DNA from 4 places in the Methylophaga sp. UBA2513 genome. Region 4 is predicted to be linked to each of the others. Evidence: riboswitches for the same ligand, from Rfam matches in the RefSeq annotation. Region 4 holds a riboswitch; each other region holds the start of a gene.
The links. Region 4 has a riboswitch for cyclic di-GMP ahead of B3V56_RS07245 (hypothetical protein). Riboswitches for the same ligand answer to the same signal wherever they lie in the genome.
Positions count from the first base shown of each region.

Region 1: another riboswitch for cyclic di-GMP. It lies ahead of B3V56_RS08495 (hypothetical protein); the one in region 4 lies ahead of B3V56_RS07245 (hypothetical protein).
Region 2: another riboswitch for cyclic di-GMP. It lies ahead of B3V56_RS12450 (hypothetical protein); the one in region 4 lies ahead of B3V56_RS07245 (hypothetical protein).
Region 3: another riboswitch for cyclic di-GMP. It lies ahead of B3V56_RS00395 (PEP-CTERM sorting domain-containing protein); the one in region 4 lies ahead of B3V56_RS07245 (hypothetical protein).

Region 1 is NZ_DDNT01000014.1:153,366-157,804, forward strand. Features, by position in the region: gene B3V56_RS08490 (polysaccharide biosynthesis/export family protein) at 1-498, opposite strand, end outside; gene B3V56_RS08495 (hypothetical protein) at 624-1,142, opposite strand; cyclic di-GMP riboswitch class I at 1,175-1,254, opposite strand; gene B3V56_RS08500 (hypothetical protein) at 1,457-1,906, opposite strand; cyclic di-GMP riboswitch class I at 1,942-2,021, opposite strand; gene B3V56_RS08505 (undecaprenyl-phosphate glucose phosphotransferase) at 2,256-3,665, opposite strand; gene B3V56_RS08510 (DHH family phosphoesterase) at 3,726-4,439, opposite strand, start outside.
Region 2 is NZ_DDNT01000020.1:154,393-158,831, reverse strand. Features, by position in the region: gene B3V56_RS12465 (ubiquinone biosynthesis accessory factor UbiJ) at 1-241, shown strand, start outside; gene ubiB (ubiquinone biosynthesis regulatory protein kinase UbiB) at 285-1,955, shown strand; gene djlA (co-chaperone DjlA) at 1,961-2,794, shown strand; cyclic di-GMP riboswitch class I at 2,848-2,927, shown strand; gene B3V56_RS12450 (hypothetical protein) at 2,947-3,657, shown strand; gene B3V56_RS12445 (formate--tetrahydrofolate ligase) at 3,747-4,439, opposite strand, start outside.
Region 3 is NZ_DDNT01000001.1:82,431-86,869, reverse strand. Features, by position in the region: gene B3V56_RS00400 (hypothetical protein) at 1-467, shown strand, start outside; gene B3V56_RS00395 (PEP-CTERM sorting domain-containing protein) at 572-1,324, opposite strand; cyclic di-GMP riboswitch class I at 1,350-1,439, opposite strand; cyclic di-GMP riboswitch class I at 1,809-1,891, shown strand; gene B3V56_RS00390 (hypothetical protein) at 1,918-2,436, shown strand; gene B3V56_RS00385 (PA0069 family radical SAM protein) at 2,530-3,588, opposite strand; gene B3V56_RS00380 (SIMPL domain-containing protein) at 3,588-4,307, opposite strand; gene B3V56_RS00375 (alpha-L-glutamate ligase-like protein) at 4,363-4,439, opposite strand, start outside.
Region 4 is NZ_DDNT01000010.1:276,264-280,702, forward strand. Features, by position in the region: gene B3V56_RS07225 (metal ABC transporter ATP-binding protein) at 1-272, shown strand, start outside; gene B3V56_RS07230 (metal ABC transporter permease) at 269-1,135, shown strand; gene B3V56_RS07235 (metal ABC transporter solute-binding protein, Zn/Mn family) at 1,157-2,047, shown strand; gene B3V56_RS07240 (thioredoxin family protein) at 2,176-2,514, opposite strand; gene B3V56_RS07245 (hypothetical protein) at 2,693-3,232, opposite strand; cyclic di-GMP riboswitch class I at 3,250-3,336, opposite strand; gene B3V56_RS07250 (hypothetical protein) at 3,546-3,722, opposite strand; gene B3V56_RS07255 (hypothetical protein) at 3,728-4,333, opposite strand; gene B3V56_RS07260 (DUF6228 family protein) at 4,437-4,439, opposite strand, start outside.

The DNA of each region.
Region 1 (4,439 bases), on a different contig from region 4:
TTTGCCTTTTTTAATTTCAGCGTATTTGACTGGGAGCACTTTTTGGCTCTCTCCATCTCTCCTGAGCACAATAATGTTATTCTCTTCGGCATAGGGTGATAATCCACCGGCTAAACTCAATGCCTGCATAGCATCTAGTGGTTGATTCATAACAAACGACCCTGGATTAAGTACTTTCCCCAAAATATGTACTCTATTACCTTCAACACTTGTCACGGATACTGTAACAACTGGGTCAGCTAAATATTCACCAAGCTTTTTAGTTAATTCTGCCTCTACATTGGCAACTGTTTTATCTTTAGCCACTATTTCGCCTGCAAGTGGGAAAGTCACCACTCCATCAGGAAGAACAACTGCTTGCTTTTGCAGAGCTTCTTCGTTCCATACTGAGATATCTAAAATATCTCCAGAGTTTAGTAGATAACGTTCTTCTTCAGCTAATACTGCTGTAGAAAAAGATAATAATAAAGAAAACATTAAGATCAAGCGTTTAGACATTGAAGAAAATCCTTATCTATAATTGACATTCAAAATTGATATTAACACTCTATTTTTCAAAAAAAAAGGGAGCATTCGCTCCCTCCAAAAATATCTTAGTTAACCTACTGTTAACTTAAGTATTATTATGCAGCCACTGCGTTCTTTCTTCTAAGCCCTAAAAAGCCTAATAAAGCAGGAGCAAACAAGAATAATGCTGCTGGCACAGGTACTTCTGACACAGAAACATCATACTTGAATACATCACGGCTAGCGTTAAGAATATCTACAGCATAATTTACACCAGCTTCTAAAAACATAACAAACGAGTAATCACCAGTTATGTCAATAAGTGTTGTATAGACTGGGTAATCAGCTTCAGCTGTAAATCCGAGTTGAGCATTGGTAAAATTCGACTCTGGATTAAATGACCATTCAATTTTTACGTAAGTGTCTTCAGAACTACTTAGATTGAAAAATGACTTCCACGTATCACTAGGACCTGTCCCTTCAGTCACAAAACCACCACCTAAGACAGTTTGTCCACTGGAGATACTGACATCTTGTGTCGCATTCGATGCGCCCGCCACGTCAAAAGATAAAGTCGCTGCATTAACACCAACAGAGAACATTAGAGCTACTAAAAATAGCATCGCTTTTTTCATAATAAACTTCCTTATGCATAAGTTAAAACAAGCAATGCAGCCCAGCCATCTTCAGCGTCAAAGATCTGTGGCTTTCCGACCCCGCCTCACGACGAGTTTGGCTTTAATTAATTATCAAATTTGAGTTTGATAATTACCTATCTGACTTTTTCAGATGGTTCCATGTTAAGGGTCTAGTTCAGAGTCTGTCTATTGTACCTTGGTACAATGTTTACATATATTTACGTAGTCGACCTAGACTTCGTCACTAACAATAACATCAGCCAATAAAAAGGGAGCTTAAGCTCCCTTTTTATTTTCTGTTTTGCTTTTACTTATGCGGCAACAGCAGCTTTTCTACGAAGACCCAAAAAGCCCAATAGAGCTGGAGCAAACAAGAATAACGCTGCTGGAACAGGTACAGCTGAAACACCAAATGACATATTACCCAAAGCAGGTTGAATATCAAATGTTACAGCGTAAAAACCTTCTGCAAGGTTTAACATTGTCGTGAAATCAGGCGCAACGGCGAAAACCATAGTTCCGATTGTAAGTGTACCAGCTACAAACTTGCTAGATGGAGAAAAGTCAAAATCAATAGCAGACAATCCGCCATCGATAACTTCAAGTGTGAAAGACGTTGTAGTATCACCAAATGATGTACTTACTGCACTTGAACCATTATCGAAAATGGTAGCACTGTCTGAAGTTGTTAAGTTGTATGTCGCCGCGTTGGCAGCAACAGAAAACATCATAGCTACGATAAATAGCATCGCTTTTTTCATAATAAACTTCCTTATGCATAGGTTGAAAAAACAAGCAATGCAACCCAGCCATCTTTATATTTAAAGATCTGTGGCTTTCCGACCCCGCCTCACAGCGAGTTTGGCTTTAATTACACAACATCTAACCTGCTGACATTGTGTAAGACCATTTGTATATGATCTTGCTACAAAGCCATCACCGTTGATGTCTATTGTTCTGATTTCTACTGAAAATAATCACGATAACGAGTGTTATCTAGCACCCAAGATTGATGCATCTATTTCAGTAGTATTTCTATGATACCGTGTCTCAGGACAGGCAACAAGTTTATTTTCCTAAGTAAAATTACTAATAAGCTGAGTCGAGATTTCAATAGGCATTTTTACCTACAAACCCCTTAAATATCGTTAAGAAAATAATTTCTATATCCAGAAGTAATGACCAGTTCTGTATATATTTTAGATCGTAATGCACACGACCTTGCATTTTGTCCAAGGTATCAGTTTCCCCCCTAAAGCCATTTATCTGGGCTAAGCCCGTAATACCTGGTTTGACTTTATGTCTCAACATATACCCTTGAATCTGAGCACGGTATTGTTCGTTATGCGCTACAGCATGGGGTCGTGGTCCTACAATCGACATACTTCCGCCCAATGAATTAAAGAATTGGGGTAACTCATCCAGTGATGTTCTTCTCAAAAAGCCACCAAATGGTGTGATACGGCTATCATTTTTTTGTGCTTGTGTGACGGTGTCTCCATCCTCTGTTACCGTCATCGTACGGAATTTCCATACCTTAATTTTTTCACCGTCCATGCCGTAGCGTGTTTGCTTGAAAAACACGGGGCCCTTCGATGTCAATTTAACCCCTGCGGCAATCACCATCATAGGAAGAGCGATCATCGTCAGGATAAGACTACTTAGGATAATATCTTCCAGCCGTTTAAGGATACTATCGATACCAGCAAAAGGGGTTTCATAGACTGAAATGGCGGTGATTCCCTGGTAATCGACCCATCGAGAATTAAGCAAGTTAAATGTGAATAAGTCAGGAACAAGATATACAGAAGCCGTACTATCGGCTAATAGCTCAGTAATGTGTCTGATTCTATGCTCAGCAGACATAGCCAAGGTGATGTAAACAGTATCAACCTTCCCTGCCTTACAATCTTCAATGAGTTGATTGAAATCACCTGCTTTCTTATTTGTTACGACCAGATTAGGTTCTGTTTCTACCCGTTTTTGTGAACGGTCATCATAGTATCCAACCAGCCTAAATCCAGACCAATCCATTTCGTTAAATGCGCTTTCTAACCGTTTACCTAACATTGTCTCACCGACAATAGCCACATTTCTGGTATTGACACCACGAGCTCTAAGAATAGCCAATGATGTTCTTACAATGGCATGCCAGGAAATTAACTCTATAGGTGTCAGTAAAAACCACAAAAAGACAAAGCTATCAAGATAGGTGCCTGAATGAATAAAGAAGATATCAATCATGACCAGAATAAAAACACTGGTAAACCATGAAAACATGACGGCAGAGACTTCTTCCCTTAACGCCGTACCCCGCCACGAACGATAGGCATCTTGCGACTCAGCAAAAAAATTAAATAATACAATAGCGAACAAAAGACTCCATATGTAAAGTACATCCCAAGTCGCTTGGAAAATGTCGAATAAAGCTAAAAACGTTAGCAGGATAATACCGCTATCAATCAGTCTTGATATGGCATTAATTTTTGCGTCGTATTGTCTGATCCTGCCCTGAGCCATCTGTGCTAATTTATCCTATCGTTTTTTAGTCTTTTGATTATAAGTATAAATGACTTTGTATTAGTTGATATTGCTACTGTAATAGTCCTCAACAGTAGAAATTAGTCTTGCAAGCTCGGCTTCTTGTAATAAGTTTATGCCTGCTGCTGCTTTTCTGCCGCCACCTGTGTCGAACTGACCTGCAATAAAATCTGCTCCTTCCTGACGTATTTTAGGAGCTCTGATACTAACGACATAAGCCCCTGAATCAGGTATTTCAGTAAGAATTAAATGTGCTCGAGAAGGAAACTGGTTACTCAAGTAGTTGCTGAAGGTGCCACTAATACGTCTCGCCCATTTATCATCAGGTAAGGTAATAACCCCTACCATATCACTCTCATAACTTAGTTTTTGCTGTTTAGCTTTTGATAAGTCTGAATTGTAGCCTGAATCCAGTGTCTCCATTATCTCTGTATTTTCATTAATAAAATCCAAAGGTGATGAATAGCTTACACACTGTCTATAGAGTTTATCAGGTGTAAAAAACAAATCATCCAGACTCGCACCATAGCCATTATAATTAATATGCTGTCCTAAGGTTTTGAGTTTGATTATCTGGGTTTCAGTGAGGTGTAGTTTTTTTGCATAATTCTCGGCAACATTAGACAGATTATCACCAAAAGCTGCCGTAATTGCCCAGAGCTCATAGGCATGATTGAGGTGCTCATTGACAATTAAAGCTGTGCATTTATTGGGATGCATATCAATCAACGCCTCTAAACGAGGATGACTAAT
Region 2 (4,439 bases), on a different contig from region 4:
AGCCAACGTAACTGGTGACGTTATCGCCCAACCGCTTAGTTATGCGATTAAACACAGTTTCTCATGGCTGAATGCAACTCAACGTTCATTATCTATGTCACTTTCCGAGTACCTTCGTGAAGAAGCGCACATATTACCGGACAAGATTCAAATTGATGACTTTATGAATGATGTGGACAGGTTAACTGCGGATATCGATCGACTTGAAGCACGAATAAACAGGTTGAAAACAGAGTATTGACATTGTCTCTTGACCGCAGTCATAACCATGTAAGGAGCCATTAATGAAGGCTAATCAGTTATCCAGGCTGATTCAAATTAATCACGTCCTGGCAAAACATCGCCTGGACGAAGTGATCAAAGCAATCCATTTATTGCGTCCGCTTCGGTATTTCAGTTTTTTATCGCCACATCGCTGGCGCAATAAACAATCGACACTGCCTCGAGGCGAAAGATTAAGACTGGCATTACAGGACTTAGGACCTATCTTTGTAAAGTTTGGACAGGTGTTATCAACGCGTCGCGATCTCTTGCCGCCTGACATAGCCAATTCATTAGCTAAACTTCAAGACCAAGTAGCACCTTTTCCCGCTGAGCAAGCAAAACAACTGATTGATAAAGCCTATGAAGCAGAATCCATTGAGACATTATTTGCTCATATTGAACCTGAACCGCTTGCTTCAGCTTCCATCGCACAAGTACACGCAGCTACATTAAAAAGTGGTGAGCAAGTCGTTATAAAACTGGTTCGTCCTGGCATAGAGCCCATTATCAAGCGTGATATTGCTTTGTTGTATACCTTGGCATCTTTTGCTGAACGATACTGGTCTGAGGGAAAACGATTACGGCCCAGAGAGATCGTAGCTGAGCTTGAGAAGAACCTTTTTGATGAACTCGATATGTTGCGCGAGGCCTCTTCAGCCTCTCAACTGCAACGCAATTTTGAAGGCACCACCTTACTATATGTCCCCAAGATATACTGGAAGCTGACCAAGCCTAATATCCTGGTTCAAGAACGTATTTATGGCACGCCTATTAGCGATACTGAAGGTTTAATCGCGAAAGGTGTGGATATGGCAAAACTGGCAGAAATGGGGGTCGAAATCTTTTTCACCCAAGTATTCAAGCATAGTTTTTTCCATGCGGACATGCATCCCGGTAATATCATGGTGGATAGTCATGATCCGGCAAATCCACGTTATGTTGCTGTTGATTTTGGCATCATGGGGACATTATCTCCAGATGATCAGCGTTATTTAGCTGAAAATTTCCTTGCCTTTTTCAATCATGACTATCGCCGGGTTGCCGAGTTACATGTGCAATCAGGCTGGGTGCCGGCTGAGACTCGACTTGATGAGTTTGAAGCAGCCATAAGAAGTGTTTGTGAACCCATATTCGCTCGTCCTTTAAAAGAAATTTCTTTCGGACAACTGCTGCTGAGACTTTTCCAAACAGCGCGTCGTTTTAATATGGAAGTACAACCACAGTTGGTGCTGCTACAAAAAACCTTACTGAATATTGAAGGCTTGGGCCGTGACCTCTATCCAGATCTGGATCTATGGAAAACAGCCAAACCCATTTTAGAATCATGGATGAAGGAAAAAATGGGCTGGCAAGCAGCGTTAAGAACACTAAAGCAAGAAGCTCCTCATTGGGCTGAAACCTTACCCGAGATGCCGCGTCTATTATATGACCTGACTAAGAGAGCCCAAGATGGTCAGCTGAACGTTAATTTAGCATCACATGATATTCAACAGCTGCGTAAAGAAATCAAAAAAGCCAGTTATCGTAGTGCTGCTGCTACCTCTGGCGCTGCATTTTTGGTAGGCGCTGCCGTTATCACCGGTCTCGATGGTTACTCGACAACTATGTTTGCAGGGTTACCAGTACTGAGCTGGGTATTTGGGCTATGGGGGCTCGGTCTTATTTATTTTAGTATTTCAAACAAAAGTTAATTGTTATGTTTAAGTGGATTGGCCTTATTCTAGGCTTTATATTACTCAGTACGATGAGTGTAGGATTACTCATTTTAGGAATTTTTGGCGCACTGATTGGCTTACTGTTTGGTGGTTTTGCTGACCGTATACGAGCGTATGGTCTGGGCGGTGCTAATCCATTTACAAGTCAAACCCGTCAAACAGTTTTTCTTGAAACTGTGTTTGTTTTGATGGGGAAACTAGCGAAGGCAGATGGTCGAATCAGCCAGATTGAAATCGATCACGTGGAAGCCTTTATCAAAAAAATGGGGATGTCGGGTGAGCATCGACAAGAAGCCATCCGCCAATTTAAGCGAGGCGCAGAACCCGACTTTGATATTACAGACACAATGAATCATTTCAAACAACATTGTGGTAATACGTTTAATCTAAAACAAGTCTTACTGGTTTACCTGATAGTCATGGCCTTAGCCGATGGTAAGCTTGATCCACAAGAAAAAGATATTCTGGAACAAGTCTCTGCTCAGTTAGGATATAACCGGGCCGAGTTTAACCGTATTCTGGATATGGTGATGAGCCAGGCAAGTTTCGCAAGAGGTCATCAGCAGCAATACTCTTCCGGTCCGCAGCGCTCTTATTCTGATGAATTGGCCGATGCTTATAAAGCGCTTGGGGTGACTGAAAAGAGTTCTAATCAAGAAATTAAACGTGCTTATCGAAAACTGATGAGCCAATATCATCCGGATAAACTCATGGGACAAGGCGTTCCAGAAGATATGATTGCCGTTGCCACAGAGCAAGCGAAAGAAATTCAGTTAGCATACGATTTAATAAAAAAACATCGAGAACAAAATTAACAATTTCGTTTTATTTATTATTATCTGTTTGGTACTATTTTTTCTGGAAACACTTTAACCAAAGCCAAACTCGGTGTGAACCAAGGACGGAAAGTTACAGACCTTATGATACTAAGGTGGCTGTACTGCAATAATATCTAAGGAAAGAACACATGAAAAAAATAGTTTTTATCGCACTGGCTTTATTTACTGGTTTAACTAACGCTGCTATAGCTGCAACAAGCTTATCAACTAATGGTTCATGGCAAACAGCTAATGGCGACCTAAGTTCATTGCTCGGCCAGTCTGCACCAGCTACATGGTCTTACGATACAGACCTAGCATCAGCGACCCTTTACTCATCATATGCTCTTCCAAGCACAGGCACAGTGAGTACATACGTATCATCAAATTACGTTCTCTCAGGTACAGCTGCCCCCACTTTGTTTGATGGCAGCCAGTTTGCTCTCAGTATATTAGATAATACTATTGCAAACCTTGATGCATTCAATACAGATATCGTTACATCGATGGTGAATAAAGGTCTTAATCCTGATATCACAGGTGATGCGATTCTATTTACAACTAGCACTCTTTTTCCGGTGTCTGAATTCACAGAAAGTTTTTCTCTGTCTGGCCTGATGATGTTTGATAAAGACTTTTTCACTGGCCCTATATCAACATTACCTTCTGCTGATATTCTGCTTGATAATGCATTATTCATTTATGCATCACTTTCACATGAAATTAACTTTGAAGAAACTGGCTTTGCTAGTTATATCCAAACGCCATCAGCAGTGCCTGTACCTGCTGCCTTATGGATGTTTGCTCCAGCGTTGTTAGGTTTTCTTGGTTTGCGCCGCAAGGTGAATACTCAGGCTTAAAAAATTTAAGCACATAAAAGAAAAAAGCCGTAGTGATAAACTTCTACGGCTTTTTTGCTTAACACCCTTAATATTTGAGCTTTTTTATATCAAAACAGCCCGACTATTGAGCCATTATCATCAATATCAATACGTTCAGCAGCTGGGTGCTTAGGTAATCCAGGCATAGTCATCACATCCCCACAAAGTACAACCAGAAAACCAGCACCGTTTGACAGACGAACATCACGAATTGTCAGCGTATGATTCTCAGCCGTGCCACGTAAGCTCGGGTCACTGCTAAAAGAATACGGTGTTTTTGCCATACAAACTGGAATATCCCCGTGCTGCTCGTTCAACATAGCGATCTTATCCATCACTTTTTTATCAGCAACGACTTCACCACTGCCATATAGACGTTTAGCAACCTGATTAATTTTGTCCCATAGCGGTAAACTATCAGGATATAACAGACGACAAGGCTCAGCAGGGCTATCCAGTATTTCGACAACACGTTCCGCCAGTGTTTCGGCACCGGCCCCACCTTGTGCCCAATGACGAGCAAGAATGGCTTCAGCTCCCATTTCTTTTACAGCCGTTGTAATTAGTTCTATTTCTGCATCGCTATCATTAACAAAGTGATTGATGGCAACAACACAGCGTAGACCAAACTCATTTTGTAAGTTGCTTAAATGCCGTTTTAAATTAGCCAGTCCCACCTTTAACGCATCGAGGTTTTCTTCGCCAAGCTCTTTCAGTTCCAGACCACCGTGATATTTCAAGGCTTTTACTGTGGCGACAAC
Region 3 (4,439 bases), on a different contig from region 4:
CCACAGTGTCAGCTAATGCTGCGACACTCACCATCAATCCAACAGGGTCAACTAATGCCACTCAGACCACCTCAGTAGATACAGGAAGCACGGTGTTAGGTAGTGGTACCGTCACTAACGGTGACGAGCCATGGAGTTCAACTTACGATGTGACTACAACAGAAGATACCTCTACCATTATTGAGTGGTCATTTAATCCTGTAGCTGCGCTGACAGAAGCCACCATTTCTTTTGATAATGGGGTTGATCCAGTTCAGTTGTTTGATATTTCAGGTGATTTCAGGTTTACAGGTTTGATTTACGCAGGCACAGTTGCCTCTGTTAATTTGCTGAATGGTAATCGAAACGTCTTTAAATATGACGTATCACTGCAATCAGTTTCTGAAGTCCCTGTTCCTGCAGCATTTTTTCTTTTAGCCCCAGCCCTGTTAGGGTTCCTTGGTCTACGTAGAAAAAACGTGCTCTAGCTCGGGAAATTTAAACTTTTCTGAGACACTTCAATTATCTGACAAGATATTGAGTATTGTGAAAAAGCCGTGGTACAGGACCACGGCTTTTTTATTGCTGGATATTATTTCGCTTTACGGCGCAGGCCGATAAATCCTAATAGAGCAGGAGCAAACATTAATAATGCACCAGGAACAGGAACTGCAGATGGTACATCAACTTCTTCAATTCCAGCATAAAGCACACTTTGCTGGCTGTAGTTATAAAAACCGAAAGACCCATTACTGAATGCACCAGTAATACTTAACTCTTTTATACCATTGACAAAGACTTCAACTAAAGAGGATGTAAAGGTAATATCAAAGTCATATGTTGTATTATCTAGCCAACCTGTATCGCCCAAGTTAGTTGCACGGGCTAATTCGGTCACATTTTTGCTTGGATCATGAGACCAAGCACCAGAGTTATCACCCAATACGTCCCTGACCTGTGAGATGGCCAGTCCTTTTTGACCAGCACCGTAATAGGTTTGATCTCCTTGTTTCCAGTCGATGAGTAAATAATCAGCAGATGAGTTGGTTAGATCGTTATTGTTATAACCCAAGACAAACCCGATATAATCATCATCAGCAGTCGTCTTTACTGTTATCTGACCTGATAATGCCGTGCCCTGGCTATTTTTATTGTTGTGAAAGACGGTTGGAGTACCGTTGATTCCTTGTTGAACAGCATTATTACCCGACTGTAATACCCAGTTACCGTTACCATTTGCCTTCCATGAAGACAAATCAACGGGCTGAGGTGCAGCCATAGCTGTTGTGGATATTGCTCCAAGAATGAAGCCACCCAAGAGAAGGTTTTGTAACATTTTTTTCATGCCATTTTCCTTATTCGCAAAGTGAAAATGCAACTCAGCCATCTCATTTTTATCAGTAGAATTGAGACCTGTAGCTTTCCGTGCTTGGCTCACACCAAGGTTGGCTTTGAAATTGAGCGCTGGGTTTTACCAGCAAGGAAATTCTAACCCAACCAGACGCGATAGAAAATAACGTGTTTTGTATTTTCTTTACAAAAGTTAACTTTTGTAAAGTGACATGCGTTCGCTGCTATCTAGCGATAACGCAATGAAGCTGATAATGCAACTCCATATTCCCGGTGTATAGAAAGTCTCATTGTTAATTCTTGCAATAATTCACAACCAGTTCACAGTTTTTTTGTGATCATTATCACGCGATCAAGCAAATGCTGTGCGTTACATCCCAGATTTAACTAACTGGTATGGTTCTGAAATTCAGTGATTTGTACCATCGAATCATCTGAAATAGTTCAGATGGTCACATCATTAGTTATTTGTGATGTGTTTTTTATAAAGCCAAACTCGTCGTGAGACGGGGTCGGAAAGCCACGGATCTCTAATGTAATTGGAGATGGCCGGGTTGCATTGCTTCATAGATTAAATAGGAATTTATTATGAAAAAAGCGATGCTATTTGCTGTAGCTCTTTTGTTTTCGGTTGGTGTTAATGCCGCTACGTTAAATTTGACTGGAATTGGTTCATCAGGTGCTTCTCAAAGCGTTGATGTAAACAACAACAGTACAGTTTTAGCAGGTGGTACTGTAGGTGAATCAAGCAGTTGGTCTTCAGGCTTCGATTTAACCTCAGACACTGATACTGCAGTAAAGGTTGAATGGTCATTTAACCCATTTACTGCTCTTGATAGTGCAGTACTTGTATTCAGTGAAATCACAGGTCCATCAGGTGGTTACACTGGTAGTACACAGTACTTCAACATCACTGGCGACTTTAGCTTTACAGCATTTTTAACTGCTGGTGTGTACTACGCTGTTGATATTATCGACGCTACATCTAGTATTTTGAAATATGATGTATCAGTATCTGCAGTACCTGTACCAGCTGCATTATTTTTATTCGCACCAGCCTTATTAGGATTATTGGGCATGCGTAGAAAAACTGCAGTAGCAGCATAAAACTTGAAATCAAAAATCAAGTTAACAATTGTTAGTTAGATTGAAAGGGGAACTTCGGTTCCCCTTTTTTATGTCTAATAAAGATGCTCTTTTCTAAAACAAATCCATTTGCTTTGATGGTTTGTGAAATAAGTCGGTTCGTAGAACCAATGAAGATTGGTTTATGGGGTATTTTTTTACCGCTACGTTGAATCGTTTTTTGATCATATCCGCATAGAACCCCTGACCTTCAAGTCTAAAACCAAATCGTGGGTCATTGGTTTTGCCATTCCTGGAATCTTTAATGCGATTCATAACATGTTCAGCCTTATCTGGATAATGACTGTGTAACCAATCATTGAAGAGGGGGCTGACTTCTCTTGGTAATCTCACAAAAATATAGTCAATATTGCTAGCGCCTGCTTTTGCAGAAGCATCAATAATCGCTTCTAACTCTGTATCTGTAAGAACAGGAATGACAGGGGCAATCAGAACAGAAACAGGGATGCCATTACCCTTTAATATGCTAATCGTTTGCAGGCGTCTTTGTGCACTGCTGGCTCTTGGCTCAAGTTTTCTGGCAAGTGTTTTATCCAAGGTCGTGATAGACAATTGCACATGTACCAGTTGTTTTTCTGCAAGTTGTTTAAGTATGTCGATATCACGTTCTATCATAGATGACTTTGTGACAATATTAACTGGATGGCTAAATTCCAGCATCACCTTGAGTATCTGTCGTGTGAGTTTATGATCACGTTCTATTGGCTGATAAGGATCAGTGTTAGCGCCAAGAGATAGTATTGAGCACTGGTAATTCTTTGCCATTAACTCATGCCGAAGTAAGTCAGCAGCATTGGGTTTGACCGTGAGTTTTGTTTCAAAATCCAAGCCTGGAGACAATCCCAGATAAGCGTGGGTAGGTCTGGCGTAACAATAAATGCAGCCATGCTCACAGCCACGGTAAGGGTTAATCGTTTGCTGAAATGGTAGATCAGGTGATTGGTTTCGACTGATAATTTTACGAGGTGTTTCTTCACTTACCTCTGTCGAAAGAGGACTGACTTCACTATGAAACCAGCCATCATCAACCTCAGTGCGTTGAAACTCATTAAAACGACCATCGATGTTATTTACTGAGCCACGGCCCTTGTGTCGTTTATTGTGTTCTGACATTAATCAGATAAGTAATACTCTATGGTAGAAACAACGCGTACCTTTTTTATTTGTGGATTATTGTTGTCGCGTGAACTGATGCTGAATTGGCCTTGGCGCGCCTTACGAATTTTACCCAAGGTGCTGTCTGAGTCTTGAGCAAATTTTTCTGCTACTTCACGGGCTTTACGTGTCGCTTCTTCAATCATCTGAGGCTTAATTGAATTAAGACGTGTAAATAAATACTCTGGTTGAGCCGCGTAATTATTGCCTGTTAACACAATGCCTTGCTTGCCAAGTTCAGAGAGTTGCCCCATCACTTCTCTGACGGTGTCAATGGCCTCTGAATATACAGTAACGGTCTGTACAGCCGTATATCGAAATTCAGCACGTTGATTGCCACCATATTGCTGTGCAGATTTGTCGGTGATGGCTGGCGCGCTGATGGTGACATCATCACGTTTTATACCTTGTTGGGTCAGAAACGAAATAATGGTGTTGGTATTGCTATCAACATCATTGTATAAGCCTTGTAAATTATTACTTGCCAGAGTGAACTGGATTGGCCAGATGACGATATCTGCAGTGAACTCTTGTTCAGCTAGCCCTTTTACTGTAACTGTTCGTTCGTATTCTTTATATTCGATTGCAGCATTAGATAGAAACCAACCCAGGGTACTAAGACCGAGAAATAAAGCGACACCAAGAATCAGACTACTGCTTTTATTGACCGATGACATAAGTCTCTCCTATAGCAAACGCATGAATGTCCCAGCAGTGTAAAACAATTGTTGATTATGATCGACGTGAAAAATGCTCTTTTGAAAACGCGATACGTTGTTCAAGCGTCATTTTCTTCACATTGGTTAAAG
Region 4 (4,439 bases):
TTACTGCCATTGATGCGCAGACAACCAAAGTTCTGATTGCCCTTGTTATGCGTTGGCATACAGAAGGTCGCACTGTCATTGCAGTATTGCACGACTTAAAACAAATCCGAGACTACTTTCCGAATGTCTTACTGCTGGCAAGAAAGCTTATTGGTTGGGGTACAACCAAAGAAGTGCTCACCACGGCCAATGTATTAAAGGCAGTGCAGCAGTCTGAATCCTGGTTTGGTCAGCTTGAGCCGACACTGTTTAATCAGGTTGAAACACCATGACCAGTTACCAATTACTGATTGAACCTTTTGCAGATTACGGATTTATGCGACGGGCGCTTATTGCCTCTGTATCACTGGGTTTGAGTGCCGGCCCCGTCGGCGTGTTGTTATTGCTACGTCGAATGAGCCTAATCGGGGATGCCATGAGTCATGCCGTATTACCTGGCGCAGCGATAGGCTTTTTGGTTGCTGGAGGCTTATCACTGATTGCCATGGGCATTGGCGGTTTGGTTGCCGGTATCAGCGTGGCATTACTATCAGGCTTTGTCAGTCGCACCACGATATTAAAAGAAGATGCCAGCTTTGCTACGTTTTATCTGACCTCACTGGCACTGGGTGTATTAATCGTCTCAATGCGTGGGTCAAATATTGATCTCTTACACGTACTCTTTGGCACCATACTGGCGATTGATGCCCAATCATTGTATCTGGTGGGTGGCGTAACTAGCTTGAGTCTTATTGTGTTAGCCATTATCTATCGACCACTGGTGGTTGATTGCTTTGATCCCGGCTTCTTAAAAGCCGTAGGTGGTTATGGCCCTGTTTATCATTTCTTATTTTTATTTCTGGTTGTGTTGAACTTGGTCGCCGGCTTTCAGACATTAGGCACGCTTATGGCTGTAGGAATCATGATGTTACCCGCTGCTATCGCTCAACTGTGGACCAGAACACTGCCAATGATGCTGGTCATTGCTGCATCGAGTGGTGCCTTTTCTGGCTTTATCGGTCTGCTAATTTCTTACCACTTAGGTTCGGCGTCCGGACCAACTATTATTTTGACCAGCAGTTTTATCTATCTTGTCACTCTGTGCGTTGCCCCACAAGGGGTGTTAAAGCAGTGGTTCTATCGCTACAAACTCTAGTATCAAAACAAAAGGTTCACTATGTATAAACCGTTATTCACCTATCTGATTCTTATCGGCCTAACTTTTGTCATCAAATCCGCTTCCGCTAACACTATCAATGCTGTCACCAGCTTTGGCATTTTGGCTGATGTCGTCAAAAACGTAGGTGGCAAGCATGTAAAAGTGACCAGTATTGTGCCACCTAATGGTGACCCACACAGCTACGAGCCCTCCCCAGGTGATGTAAAGTTAATCAAATCCGCAGACGTCATCTTTTTAAGTGGCATGGGTTTAGAGAACTGGTTTCAACGTTTAGCGAAAGCCGCCGGCACCAGCACAGCTCCGATTGCTGTTTCAAAAGGTATTGAGACCTATTCTGTAACAGCCGGCTATGGCCAGTTCAGAACGGATCCACACGTATGGAATGATGTCGATAATGTTCAGGTTTGGGTTAATAATATTGAAGCGGCCTTGATTGAAGTCAGACCAGATCTGACAAATGAAATACAACAGGCTGCTCAAGCGTACAGGGAAAAACTGACGGCACTGGATGCCAATATCCACGCAAAGCTGACAAGCCTGCCCACTGACAAACGTGACATTTTAACCAGCCATGACGCATTTAGTTATTACACAAAAGCCTATGGCGTCAGGTTTTTGTCTCCCCAGGGCGTATCCACAGAAACCGAAGCCTCAGCTGCTACCATCGCTAAACTCATCGATCAGATTAAACAGCTTGGCGTAACACGTTATTTTCTTGAAAACTCTAATAACACCCGTTTGATCAAGCAGATTGCTAACGCCACCGGGGCAAAACCAGGCGGCAGACTCTATCCCGAGTCGTTATCTGAAGAAAATGGCCCGGCTGCAACCTATATAAAACTAATGCAATACAACACACAACAAATCGTCACGGCCCTTTCCGAATAACGCCGAGATACCCAGGCTATTTATCTTCAGATAGTCTGGGTAGTGGCTCCTTAAACCGTTACACATGGTTTATATGCATAACTATTCTCAGAGAAAATCAGTCGGGACAAGGGCAAAACTGGCTCCGCTTAGTTGAGTTTCGACATCAATTCACGAACCTCTTCAGCACGTAATGGCCGCACCAGACGATCCACTTCTTGACCATTGTCTAGCAGTATCAATGTCGGCCAGAGTTTGACCCTAAACCCACGGCCCAGTCGCTTGCCCTTGCCATCATAGATTTTGATATGACGCAGCTCCGTATGTTCATTGATCACTTCGTTGATCGCTGCACGTGCTGCCTGACAATGACCACACCAGGGCGCACCAAACTCAAGTAATACCTTACCCGGCAATTCGCTGGTTTGATCAAAGGTCAATGTTTCCTGTAGATATCCTGAGTCGGCATCAGCTTGATCGATGTTCATATAATTAACTCTATGGGTAAATGACAATCTCTTTACTCAAACGCCGAAAGACTCTTCTCTCAGCCACAAAAAAAAAGGTTCATTTGCCATATCATCTTGCCATAAGTTTCTTTCAGGCAATAAAAAAGCCGTAATGAACTTAATCATTACGGCTTTAATCGGTTTAACAGTCTGGGTATTAAGCGACTGTTTTTTGAGCTCTACGACGTAAGCCCATGAAACCTAATAATGCAGGCGCAAACAAGAATGCTGCAGCAGGAATAGGCACTGCAGATACATTTAATGACATACCACCGATGTTGTCACCGTAGTTACTATCATTGATGAAGAACTGAACTGTGGCATCAGATAACAGTGTAAATGTTGCACCAAGTGCGTTCAGCAGCGCTAAATCTGCTGTCTCATATCTACCAGTATCGCTAGTGATGATATGAGTAGTGCCAGACGGTGTAGTGAATGAGTAGTTGTTGACCCAGCCTTTTGAACAACCAGTGCCATCAGCACTACAACCTTGCACTTTACCCCAAGCATTCCACGCTGTGTATGTGTCATCTTTAAATGGGCTTATTGAATAAGTACCTGCTTTCAGGTTGAGTTCAACAGCATTCGAAGAAGTGTTTGTTTTTGCATCAAGATGGACAGTTGCTGCGTTAGCAGTCAACGGCGCCATAATTAACAACCCGAGTGCGATTAATAAGTTTTTGCTAAATAACTTCATTACATAAGCCTTTGTTATTCTGCAACCCAGCCATCTTTATTCACTACTTATAAAGACCTGAAGCTTTCCGTGCTTGGCTCACACCAAGGTTGGCTTTATTAAGAAATTAATTTACTACAGCTACAGGGTAAATCGCTTTTATAGCTCAATCAATTGTACATTGGTACTAGAAGGCCTATATAAAAGTGGGTTTTGGCGATTTCTAGCATTAAGACTTCCCCACTCACATCAATCTGAACAGGCAAAGCTGGTTAGGAATACAACTATGTATCAAGTAGATAAATCAAACTCAGCGCGAAAATAACGTAACAAGCTAAAGTGAAAAATGACCAAACCAGAGAGCGAGTAGCCCTGACTTTTCCCCACCATAAGCTAGGTTCTCAATAAAGATCGCTTCTTGCATGCACTTGGCAATAAAGTGCATCGCCACCACAGCAAACAGAAACTGAATCAACGCTGGCACCCAACTCAAAACAGTCGCGCTTATCACTATTACTATTCATTATTCTCACGTGGATGTAGCTCAGACTCTATCCACTGCGCGACTTCTTGTTTGTCTTTTCGTTTTACCATCTGCCTAGTATTGATGTCTTTTGGATAAACGCAAGTGCCTGTATTGTGCTTCAACACAAATGCGCGTTTCGCCCCAACAGGGTGTTTACTTGGCGCATGAATTACTGCGGATCTTAACTCGAGACATTCAACGTCTTCCAGTGAAGCGTTTAAACCTATTTCATTTTGAGTCTTTTCAATAATGTCTCGAAATGTTCCTAAAATCAGATAACTACCATTTAGCAACGGCCCTTGACGCAAGGTTTGCTGCACATTTTGCTCCGTAACATTAATGCGCTCAAACTCGGTCACAGCAAGCTTATGCTCCTCCCCGGACGTCATTTTTATCACGGCTTGTACACACACCACATGAACAGGCCGCTCCCCCATATTCACCAACATACACAGCGCATCGGGGTTCTCATTTTGAGCATGGTGAAAAAGAAGATAGGGCCGATTATTACGGCGATATTGACTAAGAATTAACTGTAAATAGACAAGCCAGATAATGGCCATAACAGCAGAGCTGACGGGGCCAACATACTCCATAGGTTCTCCTCCTCCGTGGGAAATTAATGTTTAGAGGGGTACTGACTAAGAACTCAGTGATGAGTTTCATTTAGTAAATTGATGAAGTGTGTGAGTGAGAAATCTA